DNA from 4 places in the Neptuniibacter sp. 2_MG-2023 genome. Region 3 is predicted to be linked to each of the others. Evidence: predicted binding sites of a transcription regulator. Region 3 holds the regulator's gene; each other region holds the start of a gene.
The links. Region 3 encodes sigma-54, which starts transcription at its own class of promoters, with help from an activator protein. Its sites were predicted from a motif close to TGGCACNNNNNTTGCTNT; they were not measured.
Positions count from the first base shown of each region.

Region 1: flgF (flagellar basal-body rod protein FlgF) is a predicted target of sigma-54. The motif match lies at 1,451-1,468, and genes of this name have one in related genera.
Region 2: Q4486_RS02760 (putative urea ABC transporter substrate-binding protein) is a predicted target of sigma-54. The motif match lies at 1,018-1,035, and genes of this name have one in related genera.
Region 4: Q4486_RS05165 (circularly permuted type 2 ATP-grasp protein) is a predicted target of sigma-54. The motif match lies at 1,391-1,408, and genes of this name have one in related genera.

Region 1 covers NZ_JAUOQC010000021.1:18,870-22,074, reverse strand. The annotation lists gene Q4486_RS15010 (flagellar hook protein FlgE) at 1-1,400, shown strand, start outside; gene flgF (flagellar basal-body rod protein FlgF) at 1,539-2,282, shown strand; gene flgG (flagellar basal-body rod protein FlgG) at 2,303-3,088, shown strand; gene flgH (flagellar basal body L-ring protein FlgH) at 3,114-3,205, shown strand, end outside.
Region 2 covers NZ_JAUOQC010000002.1:48,959-52,163, forward strand. The annotation lists gene Q4486_RS02755 (diguanylate cyclase) at 1-721, shown strand, start outside; guanidine-I (ykkC/yxkD leader) riboswitch at 1,111-1,210, shown strand; gene Q4486_RS02760 (putative urea ABC transporter substrate-binding protein) at 1,273-2,352, shown strand; gene Q4486_RS02765 (ABC transporter permease) at 2,401-3,205, shown strand, end outside.
Region 3 covers NZ_JAUOQC010000007.1:34,927-38,131, reverse strand. The annotation lists gene lptA (lipopolysaccharide transport periplasmic protein LptA) at 1-301, shown strand, start outside; gene lptB (LPS export ABC transporter ATP-binding protein) at 306-1,031, shown strand; gene Q4486_RS08405 (RNA polymerase factor sigma-54) at 1,088-2,596, shown strand; gene raiA (ribosome-associated translation inhibitor RaiA) at 2,646-2,936, shown strand; gene ptsN (PTS IIA-like nitrogen regulatory protein PtsN) at 2,958-3,205, shown strand, end outside.
Region 4 covers NZ_JAUOQC010000004.1:10,053-13,257, forward strand. The annotation lists gene Q4486_RS05160 (protein kinase) at 1-1,286, shown strand, start outside; gene Q4486_RS05165 (circularly permuted type 2 ATP-grasp protein) at 1,543-2,997, shown strand; gene Q4486_RS05170 (alpha-E domain-containing protein) at 3,000-3,205, shown strand, end outside.

The DNA of each region.
Region 1 (3,205 bases), on a different contig from region 3:
ATAAAGATGAACCGGGTTCTTTTACTTATAGTACAACGGTTCGTACCTTTGATAGTTTAGGTAATGAACATACCGTTAAGATCAACATGGCTGAAGCACGTCCCGTGCAGGCTCAGCAACAAATTACCTCTTTGACTGCTGGCGATACTATCTCGGGTGTTACGGTAACGGCAGCTCATATGACTGAGCTTGCAGGCTATGCGGCTGGGGATGTTATCTCTTCGGGTGCTTTCTTTAGTGATCTAACGGATCCTGTTACGGGTGATGCTCGAATCGGAAGTGTGGTTATTAATGCGGCGGGTGATATTACGCTTCGGTTTAAATCTGAATACCCAGAACCTGATTTAGTGCAAGTGACAGGTTCATCTGCAGTGGCTGAGATTGAAGAAATTGATGCTAATGAGACATACACTTTTGCAATTGATAGCGGTGAAGTACCTTTGACCGCAGCTGTTGTGCTTGAGGTTGGTGGAATTTCAATTGGTACTTTAGGTATTGGTTCTACCGCTGATCAGATTGGCCAAGCGATAACAGCAAGCGAAGCTAAGATCTTAGATGCAAACCCAAGTGTAGAGTCGGTTATCTACGATAACGTCAACCAAGAAGTGGTAGTGACTTATAAAGCTGAATCAGGGGATATTACACCCGCTGAAGCGATCACTATTACCGAAACCTCCGGTGCTGTTGCAGGTGCACCTTTTGATGCAGCGGTTGTGAAGAACGGTGATAATTCATTTGAGGGGGTATACAGAATGTATGCTTACTTAAATGGATCTGAGCAGTTAGATATAGGTAAAGAGCTGGACCCAGGTGAAACGGGTACAGGAACTGAACCAGGACCGATCTTAGTTAAGTTTAATCCATCTAACGGTTTGCTAACGGGTATTAACGGTGATCAGTTCTCTGCTGGCTCTGTTGTGCCAACGATTACGATTACCGGTGCGGATCCAGCGGATTCGACAACTGTGATTGATCTAGATATCGCTAATACGACTCAGTTTGCGTCCTCATCTATTGTTAAAGCATCGACTCAAGATGGTTATACTAAAGGTGATTTGATCGGGGTTACGTTTGCGGGCACCGGTGAGATGGTTGCAAGCTTCTCCAATGGTCAAACTCAGGACTTAGGTGTTGTTGCTATAGCGACGTTTGAAAACCAGTCAGGTTTATCACCTTCCGGTGATACAGAGTGGACTTCAACGCTCGCTTCAGGGGATGCGATTGTGAATCCACCAGGTACAGGCTTGAATGGTACCTTACAATCGGCTGCTTTAGAGCAATCTAACGTTGATCTTTCAGCTGAATTGGTTTCTTTGATCGAAGCGCAGCGTAACTTCCAGGCAAACTCGAAAACCTTGGAAACACTCAATACAGTGACGCAGAATATTTTGCAGATATAAGGTTTATATCTGCTTCATTAAAGGCCGCATTAGCGGCCTTTTTTCGTTTTTGGCACGTGTGTTGCTATCTATATAACTAGAGAAAAATAAATTCATAGAAATAAACGCGGTTTTGCCGCCAAATTCTGGAAGTGATAGATGGATAAGGTTCTTTATTTAGCAATGAGTGGGGCGCGAGAAAATATGCTTGCGCAGCAGTCTTATGCCAATAACCTTGCTAACGCCAACACAACAGGTTTTAAGTCGGATCTTGCTCAAGCCCGCGCTATGCAAGTGTTTGGAGAGGGTTATGCCTCACGTGTTTATGCCCAAACTGAGCGTCCAGCTACAGATATGTCGAGTGGCTCGCTGATTGATACCGGTCGTAAGTTGGATGTGGCAATTGCGGGTGATGGTTGGTTGACTGTACTCAAACCTGATGGCACGGAAGGGTACACCCGTGCCGGTTCTCTGCAGATGAATGCCGCTAATCAACTGGTCACGGGCAGTGGTTTGCCGGTGATGGGCAATGGCGGAATACCTATCGCTTTGCCGCCTTTTGAAAATATTGATATTGCAACGAACGGTATTATTACCATTCGTCCCGTCGGTGATAATGCGGTCGAGTTATTAGTGGCAGATCAGTTGAAACTGGTGAACCCAGACCCTAAAACCTTATTTAAAGGTACTGATGGCTTAATGACTACTGGGGCTCAAGCCCCGTTAGAAGCGGATTTGAATGTCAGGCTTAGAGCTGGATATTTAGAGACGAGTAACGTCAATGCTGTAAGTGAGTTGACGGGGATTATTACATCTTCCCGTCAGTTTGAAATGCAAATAAAAATGATGAAAACAGCTGAAGAAAATTCCGAAGCTGCCACATCCATTTTGAAGCTCTCATAGAACCAACCGAGGATAGATAGATGCACGGTGCACTGAATGTAGCTAAAACAGGTATGACAGCTCAGGACACAAACCTGAAGGTGATATCTAACAACCTAGCAAACGTTTCAACGGTTGGCTTTAAACGAGATCAGGTTGTATTTGAAGATTTAATGTATCAGGTTCGCCGCCAGCCGGGTGCGCAAACGGCAGAAGAGGCGCAACTCCCTTCAGGGTTGCAAATAGGTTCAGGTGTTCGAACGGTTGGTACGCAAAAACTGTTTAGTACCGGTGACCTAGAGGTAACGGATGAGGCTTTTGATGTGGCCATTAATGGCCGAGGCTTCCTGCAAGTTACTTTGCCTAATGGGGATTTGGCTTATACCCGTAATGGCCAGATACACCTTAACTCTGATAGTGAATTGGTTTCAGCGGAAGGTTATCAACTGGAACCAGCGATTACATTGCCAGAGGAGGTAACTAACTTTTCGATCAGTACCGATGGCATTGTTTCAGTTACGGTAGCGGGGGATTCTGAACCGACTGAAATAGGTCAATTGGAACTGGCTGATTTTGTTAATCCCCAAGGGCTCCTTTCTTTAGGACAAAACCTTTACCAAGAATCTGCTTCAAGTGGTGGGCCACTTGTTAGTAACCCTGGAGAGAATGGTACGGGACAGTTAATACAAGGCACCTTAGAAGGTTCCAACGTAAATTCAGTACAAGAGCTGGTGGATATGATTACCACTCAGCGAGCTTATGAGATGAACTCTAAAGTCATTTCTACGGCAGATGAGATGCTTTCTTACGTGAGTCAGCAGCTTTAATTGAATAATAAAAGGCGGTTTTGAGATGAACAAAGTACTCCTTGCGCTTGTCGCTATCAGTGTATTGCTTACCGGTTGTGTGCAAAAACAGGTACAACCAAATAATCCTGAATATGC
Region 2 (3,205 bases), on a different contig from region 3:
TGTGCTTTATATGGAAAATAATCTTGCAAGCGGCGTTTTTAGACATGATCGTGTTGAGGTTATTCGCCTTTTAGCTGCTCAAGCATCTGTGGCCATTGAGAATGCACGCCTTTATGAGCAAGTGCAGGAGCACTCTAAAACCTTGGAAGATAGAGTCGCTGAACGAACGGCTCGTTTAGAACAAGTCAATCAAGAGCTACAAGGGCTAGCTGATCGGGATGGTTTGACGGGGGTAGCCAATAGACGCAGAGGTGATGCTTATCTAGCTGAAGTTTGGGAGCGTTTACGCAGAGAAGCACACCCACTCACGATTATTATGCTTGATGTTGATAATTTTAAGGCCTTCAATGATAACTATGGACATCAAGGCGGAGATGATTGTTTGATTGCCGTTGCCAAAGCGGTGCAATCTCAACTTCTTAGACCTACTGATTTAGTGGCACGTTATGGGGGAGAGGAGTTTATGCTCATTCTTCCGGATACCGATTATAAAGGCGCAGCACTTATTGGTGAGAAGGTTCGTTGTGCTGTGCAGGATATGACGATTGAGCATGCTCATTCATCAGCCAGTCATGTAGTGACGGTCAGTGTAGGTACCGCCACTATGATTCCGGTAATAGAGCAGGGGGCTGATAGCTTGCTTCGTGAAGCGGATATTGCTTTATATCGTGCGAAAAGGATGGGGCGAAATCAATTACAACAAGCCTCTAATATTAGTTAATTAATAGCACTAAATAACGTTCTATTAGCAACGACCGAGGACAGCATCACTTAACTTTGTAAGCTTCATCCCAGTAAACCCTATCGGTTTTTCTCTTAATCTCTAGTCAAAGTTCATTCACCCTATATAGTTCGAGTCGTCTAGCTGCTTGCGGCTCAGTACAGGTAAGTTTGTAAGGATAATTTGCCTTTTTTTGGGGCGTGGATGCTATTTTTGTTTTCTTTTGGGGCAGGCCAAGTGTTCTTTGAGTCGATTTTATATTTTTAACTTTTTGTTTTTAAAGAATTTAGTTTGTTTGGCCCTTATTTTGCTTTTGTATAAAGCAATATGCACAAGAGCATACTTAGGTTGGTATTAATTATGGTTAATACCGCTTATGACAATTTGATCAAATGGGTATCTAGGGTTCCGACTACAAAGATGTAGTGTCTGGACCGAGAGTTACCAACCTCACCTGAGGTCACACGGAGGGATAAAAGCCCGGGAGAACAAAACCTATTGGTGATGTCTCTTGTGCTTAATTTTCGTGAAACTACAAAGGTGAAGTTATGATGAATACCATTCGATCTTTCATGCGAACGCTGCTGATGTGCGCTTCAGTGTTCTCCCTTCTACTAAGTTTTTCCTCAACTCTTCAAGCTGAAGAAAAAAGCGAATTTAAAGTTGCTTGGACGATCTACGTCGGTTGGATGCCATGGGATTATGGCGCAGCGACAGGGATTGTGGATAAGTGGGCTGATAAATACGGCATTAAAATCGACGTTGTTCAGGTCAATGACTATGTTGAGTCTATTAACCAGTTCACGGCAGGCCAGTTTGATGCCACTGTAATGACTAACATGGATGCATTAACTATCCCTGCAGCGAGTGGTGTTGATTCAACAGCGCTTATCGTTGGGGATTTCTCAAACGGTAACGATGGTGTTGTACTTAAAGACGCTAAAACATTGGCAGATATTAAAGGCCAGCAAGTTAACCTAGTTGAATTAAGTGTTTCCCATTATTTACTAGCACGCGGCCTTGAAACAGTTGGCATGACAGAGCAAGACGTTAAAGTGGTTAATACCTCTGATGCCGATCTTGTTGCTGCTTTTAGTGCTGACGATGTGACAGCAGTTACCACTTGGAACCCTTTGCTAAGTGAAATAACGGCTATGCCGAATGCAAGCAAAGTATTTGATTCCTCTATGATCCCAGGTGAAATTATTGACCTGATGGTTGTTAATACTGAAACCCTTGAAGCGAATCCAAAACTGGGTAAAGCCTTAGTCGGTGCTTGGTATGAGATCATGACAACCATTGCGGCTAATGATGAAGGCTCAATTAAAGCGAAAAGCTTTATGGCTGAAGCATCAGGTACTGATCTAGCGGGTTATGAAGCTCAGCTTGCCTCTACAAAAATGTTCTATACCGCTGCCTCCGCCCTAGAATTCACAAATAGTGACAGCCTTACAAAAACGATGCAGAAAGTGAGTGAATTCTCATTTGAACATGGTCTTTTGGGTGAAGGTGCACCGGATGCGAAGTTCATAGGTATTGAAACACCCGCAGGTGTTTACGGTAACGCAGCGAATATCAAACTTCGTTTTAACCCAGCGTATATGAAAATGGCTGCCGACGGCTCTCTGTAATCTCTTAATACATTAATTGCTTAATCCAATAGAGAACTGGAGCCTAGAATGACACGCCTTATAAACCGTCAACCCAGCCGCTATTCGCGGTTGGTACTTGGGTTGCTGCCCTTTATCATTCTGTTTGTCATATATCTTGTGACATCAGATGCACGATTGGCTGAAAACCCAAGTGATAAATTGCTCCCATCGATGGGAAGTTTCGCGGATGCGATTATTCGTATGGGGTTTGAGCCTAGTAAACGAACAGGTGAATATCTGTTGTGGCAAGATACTTTCGCCAGTTTACAACGGTTAGGTATCGCTGTTGGGTTAAGCGCTATGATCGGTTTAGTGATTGGCGTATTTAACGGCATGATTCCCTATATCCGATCTCCTTTATCGCCTCTAGTGACTGCATTATCACTGATTCCCCCCATGGCTATTTTACCGATCCTCTTTATCACATTTGGGTTAGGTGAGCTGTCCAAGGTGGTGTTGATTGTGATTGGCATAACGCCGGTGATTATTCGAGATATTCAGTTACGTACCGATGCGCTGCCATCAGAACAGTTGATTAAAGCGCAAACCTTAGGTGGCAATAGCTGGCAGATTATTCTTAGGGTGGTTTTACCACAGACGATGCCGCGTTTAATTGATGCGGTACGTCTGACCTTAGGGAGTGCTTGGCTCTTTCTTATTGCCGCTGAAGCGATTGCAGCGACAGAAGGGTTGGGTTACCGCATCTTCTTGGTACGACGCTACTTAGCCATGGATGTGATTTTGCCCTACGTTTTTTGGATTACAACACTCGCGTTTGCGATGGATTGGTCTTTAAAACGCATCTCTATATTAGCTTTCCCTTGGTACCACT
Region 3 (3,205 bases):
AGTTGAAAAACTTATTGCCAAAGGAAGCCTTGCACATTTCAGACAACTTCCAAGGAAAGGAGATCCATACAGCGACGCTTGGGGCAAGCACTTACTTTATCAGGTAGATGATCAAAAACTCACTATTACCGAAGAAGCTAAAGTCGTCCAAGCAGAAGACACTTTTACTGGAAACAAGATCGTTTATGATCTAGATAAGTCGATTGTGAACGCATTTGGTGGCACAAGCAAAGACGAAACAGGTGAGCCAGGACGTATAAATATGGTCATTCAACCTAAAAAGAAAACTAAGGCCAACTAACCCTATGAGCTTATTAGAGGCCAAAAATCTTGCCAAACGCTATAAAGGCAGGGAAGTTGTTAAAGACGTTTCACTACAGATAAAGAATGGTGAGATCGTTGGCCTTTTAGGCCCCAACGGCGCGGGGAAAACCACTTGCTTTTACATGATTGTTGGTCTGGTTCAAGCCGATAATGGCGCCGTTAAAATCAAAGGGCAGGATATCAGCGCACTACCTATGCATGGCCGTGCTCAGCAAGGTATAGGCTACCTTCCCCAAGAGGCTTCTATATTTAGAAAACTGTCTGTGAAGGACAATCTACTTGCGATTTTAGAAACAAGAAAAGACTTAGATAAACACGCTGCCCAGTTAAAAATGGAAGAGTTGCTTGAAGAATTCCATATCACACACATAAAAGACAGTATGGGCATGAGTCTTTCTGGTGGAGAACGTAGACGTGTAGAAATTGCACGGGCATTAGCAACCGAACCCGAATTTATTCTATTAGATGAACCTTTTGCAGGTGTCGATCCTATCTCAGTGAATGACATAAAGCAGACCATTCGCCACCTTCAATCAAGGGGCATTGGTATATTAATTACTGATCATAATGTGAGAGAAACCTTAGATATATGCGAAACAGCTTATATTGTTAGTGAAGGTACAATCCTTGCTAACGGCTCACCAGCCGATATTATGGCAAACGAAGCAGTAAGAAATGCTTATCTGGGCGACCAGTTCACACTTTAAGCATATACTTAGCTATAAATGAATTATGTAGTTTCAGGAGTTTGTCCCTTAGTATTATGAAACAAGCGCTTCATCTAAAAATTGGGCAACAGCTCACAATGACCCCACAACTACAGCAAGCAATTCGCTTACTGCAGTTGTCTACGCTTGATCTTCAGCAAGAGATTCAAGAAGCATTAGAGAGTAATCCTATGCTTGATGTCTCTGAGGACGAACACGCCTCGGCTTCCGAAACTCAAGAGAGTAATTCACAGGCACCAGAGACAGAATCTGAAGCTACAGCCACCGCGACAGCCGAAGCCGAGCTTGACGACAATATTACAACTGAAGACAACTGGAATGAGAAAATACCAGAAGAGCTCTCAACCGATAGTAACTGGGAAGACACATTCCAATCATCAGGCCCAAATCTAAGTCAAAGCAAAGAAGATTTTGACTCTTTCGAATCTAATGACACTGCAGAAGAAACACTGCAAGACCACCTTCATTGGCAATTAAACCTTACCCCAATGAGTGATATTGATCGCCTTATTGCAACGAACATTATTGACGGCATCAATCCTGATGGTTATTTAACCATCACTCTGGATGAGATCTTAGATCATTTCCATGCGCAAACAGGTGAGCAGTTTGAAGAAGTAGAACTGGATGAGATTGAAGCCGTCTTGCACCGCATACAACAATTTGATCCAGCAGGTGTTGCCTGCCGTGACCTCAGCGAGTGTTTAAGCATACAGTTACAACAACTGCCGCCTGAGACACTTTGGAAAAATGAAGCGATCAAAGTTGCACAACAATACATTAAGCTACTCGGTGCTCACGATTACCGTCAATTGATGAGAAAAACACGCTTAAAAGAACCTCAACTGCAGCAAGTTATACAGCTGATTCAAGGCCTAAATCCAAAACCTGGCGCCTCAATCAGCAGCAGTACCGCTGAATATGTTATTCCAGACGTTCTTGTTACAAAACAGCAAGGTGAATGGCGCGTTCACCTCAACCCAGAAGTTTCCCCTAAGCTACGTATCAACTCAGGTTACGCAGGTTTAGTAAAACGGGCCGATAATAGCTCTGATAACACCTACCTAAAAAACCACCTGCAAGAAGCACGATGGTTTATTAAAAGTTTACAAAGCCGCAACGAAACCTTATTAAAAGTGTCAAACGAGATAGTAAAACGACAAATTGGCTTTCTGGAACATGGCGAAGAAGGCATGAAGCCAATGGTGCTTCATGACATTGCTGAAGCCGTAGAAATGCATGAATCCACTATCTCTCGAGTGACCACACAAAAGTTTATGCACACACACCGTGGAATATTTGAACTAAAATACTTCTTCTCGAGTCATGTAAGTACAGCAACAGGGGGCGCAGCGTCCTCAACCGCTATTAGAGCGCTTATCAAAAAGATGGTGGCCGCTGAAAATAATGCTAAACCATTAAGCGACAACAAAATTGCACAATTTCTTGATGAACAAGGCTTTAAAGTTGCTAGACGTACGATTGCGAAATATCGCGAAGCGATGGGTATTCCACCGTCGAATGAAAGAAAGCGTTTAGTTTAATAAAAGAGTGGCAAGAGTAGTATGTCACTGCAATAAATAGGAGAAACCTATGCAGATCAACATTACTGGACACCATGTAGAATTAACTGAATCAATGAATGATTATGTGCTCTCGAAACTACAAAAGATTGAGCGTCATTTTGATAACATCACCAATGTGCAAGTCACACTCAGCGTAGATAAACAACGCCAGAAAGCTGAGGCAGAGATGCACTTAGCGGGTGCCCAGCTCTTTGCTACACATGAACACGAAGATATGTATGCTGCAATTGATGGCCTTACTGACAAGTTAGATAGACAAGTCATTAAGCATAAAGAAAAAACTAAAACTCACAAATAACCGGTCTGTATCCAAAAAATTATGTTGCTTCATGAACTATTAACCCCCTCAAGCGTCCTTTGTGGCCTTGAGGGTGGCAGTAAAAAGCGGATTCTGGAAAATGCTGCTGAAATAATATCGGAGCAACATCCCGATATGAGTTCATCATCAGTATTTAACGGACTTCATTCGCGCGAAAAACTTGGCAGTACAGGCATAGGCGATGGGATTGCCATTCCACATTGCAGGCTGGCAGAATGCACTGAAGCTAAAGGCTATCTAGTCAAACT
Region 4 (3,205 bases), on a different contig from region 3:
CTAAAGACCACCGATTATGGATCTCCCAAAACAAAAGCTACCTCAGTCGTGCACTCGGTATTGAGCCACAACTAGAACTTGATTTTTTATCGGTACCAATCGTAAAAAACGACATCTTCATCTTAGCAACCGATGGCGTTTATGAGCATGTAGACGCCACCTTTATAGACAGCGCATTAAAAGAAAACAGTAACGACTTAAACCAAGCAGCCAAAAACATTGTTGAACATGCATTTGAATCGGGTAGTGAGGATAACTTAACTATCCAAATTATCCGTATTGATTCTGTACCACAGCAAGATACAAATGAGATACAACTTCAGGTTGATGATCTCCCTCTCCCCCCCATACTCGTGGCCCGCGAACAGTTTGATGGGTATAAGATTATTCGCGAAATACATGCAACCAGTCGCAGTCATGTTTACCTTGCGGTAGATGATGAAACTAATGAGCACGTTATTCTAAAAATCCCATCGATAGATCTACGCGGTGATCCAGATTACCTTGAGCGCTTTTTAATGGAAGAATGGGTCGCTCGCCGCGTCAATAGCGCCCACGTGTTAAAAGCAGGCAGGCAAACAAGAAAAAGGAACTTCCTCTACACCACGACTGAATATATAGAAGGACAAACATTAAAACAGTGGATGATTGATAACCCTAAACCAAGTATTGAAGCAGTCAGAGCTATTATAGAGCAAGTTGCAAAAGGGTTACGGGCTCTGCATAGAATGGATATTCTTCATCAAGATATAAAACCCGATAACATTATGATCGATGCATCCGGCACAGTAAAAATCATTGACTTTGGTTCAGTTAGAATAGCCGGCATTGTAGAATCTTCCGCAACTCAGGAGCAGTGCGAAATACTAGGCACTGCACTCTATACAGCCCCAGAATACTTTTTGGGCGACATAGGCACTAGCCGCTCAGATCTATATTCACTAGGTGTCTTAACCTATCACATGCTATCTAGTCGTTTCCCTTACGGCACTCAAGTTTCTAAGTCCCGCACTCCCTCTGCGCAAAAGAAGCTCAACTACAACTCGGTCTTAGACGAGGATAGAGAAATACCCGCCTGGATCGATGAGACACTCAAGAAAGCTGTACATCCAAATCCCTATAAACGATATGAAGAGCTATCAGAGTTCATATTTGACCTTAGACACCCCAACAAAACATTCCTTAATAAAAGCCGTCCCCCCTTAATGGAGCGCAATCCCGTACTCGTTTGGCAAGCCATAACCGCTCTACTAACCTGCATCATTATCTACCTACTCAACAAATAGTTGAGTAAACATAACGTAATATTGAGAATGTCCTATAATCATAATGGCTTACCGATCATGTCATCATTTTGCCAAACGCCCCATATATGATCATGCACCAATACTGGCCTGAAACTTGCTGATCCCTATATATACGGCGAATTAAACGCTTAGATAAGATATGCAAACGGTTTAAGCACAATATTGGTGCAGTCAGTATAAATTGGTGCGTATTTAACGTTCGATAGCGCTCAACATTAAGATCAATAATCTGGGTATAGGTATGATTTGGGATAATTATCAATCTAAGCAGCATTATGACGAACTCATCACCCCCACAGGACGTGCTAGAGATTCCGCAAATAAATTAGTGAAACATATCTCCGAAATGGACGAAAAAGATCTTGATAGACGCCGCCAAATGGCTGAGGTGACAATTCAAGAGATGGGGATTTCATTTACCGTTTATACTGAAGAAGGAAACATAGATAGAGCTTGGCCTTTTGACATCATCCCCCGCACAATTCCTGCTCCTCTATGGAAAACAACTGCAGATGGTTTAAAACAGCGTTTGAAAGCCCTCAATATGTTTATTGATGATCTCTATCACGATCAAAATGTAATTAAAGATGGCATCATTCCTGAACATATAATCAAAGAGTCAAAAAACTTTAGACCTGAGTGCGTAGGCGTGAACCCAGCACATGGTGTATGGGCGCACATATGCGGAACCGATTTAGTCAGAGATGCCGACGGACAATTTTACGTTTTAGAGGATAACCTAAGGGTCCCTTCCGGCGTTTCCTACATGCTCGAAAACAGAGCAATAACTAAACGTGTCCTGCCTGAAATGTTCGAAAAAGAAAACATCTTGCCCTTAGATGATTACCCTGAACAACTATTTGATATGCTGCTATCTCTCTCACCCCGAGAGATAGAAGAGCCAGAAATTGTTGTCCTTACACCGGGTATTTTTAACTCCGCTTATTTTGAACATGCCTTTCTAGCACAACAGATGGGGGTCGAGCTCGTTGAAGGCAGTGATCTGTTTGTTGACGATGATGATTGTGTTTATATGAAAACCATCTCCGGCCCTGAAAGAGTCGATGTAATTTATCGTCGTATTGATGATCTTTTCATCGACCCAGAAGTATTCGATAAAGAATCAGTTCTAGGCGTTCCGGGCATGATGAGAGCTTGGAAAGCAGGCAACGTTGCACTGGCCAATGCACCTGGCGCGGGCGTAGCCGATGACAAAGTCATTTATGCCTATGTACCTGAAATTATTGAGTATTACCTCAATGAGAAGCCAATATTGCCTAATGTAGAAACTTTTCTCTGTGAAGATCCAGAGCAAAGAGCTTATGTTTTAGAGCATCTAGATGAACTGGTGATTAAGCCAGCCAATGAATCTGGCGGATATGGAATGCTCATTGGGCCTCACTCGACTAAAAAAGAGCAGGCAACCTTTGCAGAGTTAATTCAAGAAAACCCACGTAACTATATTGCTCAACCTACGCTAAGCTTATCTACAGCTCCAACATTAATTAGCTCTAACACAATGGAACCTAGGCATTTAGATCTGCGCCCTTTCATTCTCCAAGGAAAAAATACTTATGTCACCACGGGAGGCCTTACCCGTGTTGCCATGAAAAAAGGCTCATTGGTTGTCAACTCATCACAAGGTGGTGGCAGTAAAGATACTTGGATCGTCGATACAGAGGATAAATGATTATGCTATCTCGAGTTGCAGAAAGAATTTATTGGAGCGCACGTTACCTAGAACGTGTCGAAAATACAGCAAGATTAGTAGGGGTATACGATAACCTTTTATTCGATTTACCCCGTGATACCAATATTAGTTGGTTTAATCTTATTAGAATAAATAGCTGTACTGATACATTTTCAGAACGCTACAAAGTACAAACTGAGCACAACGT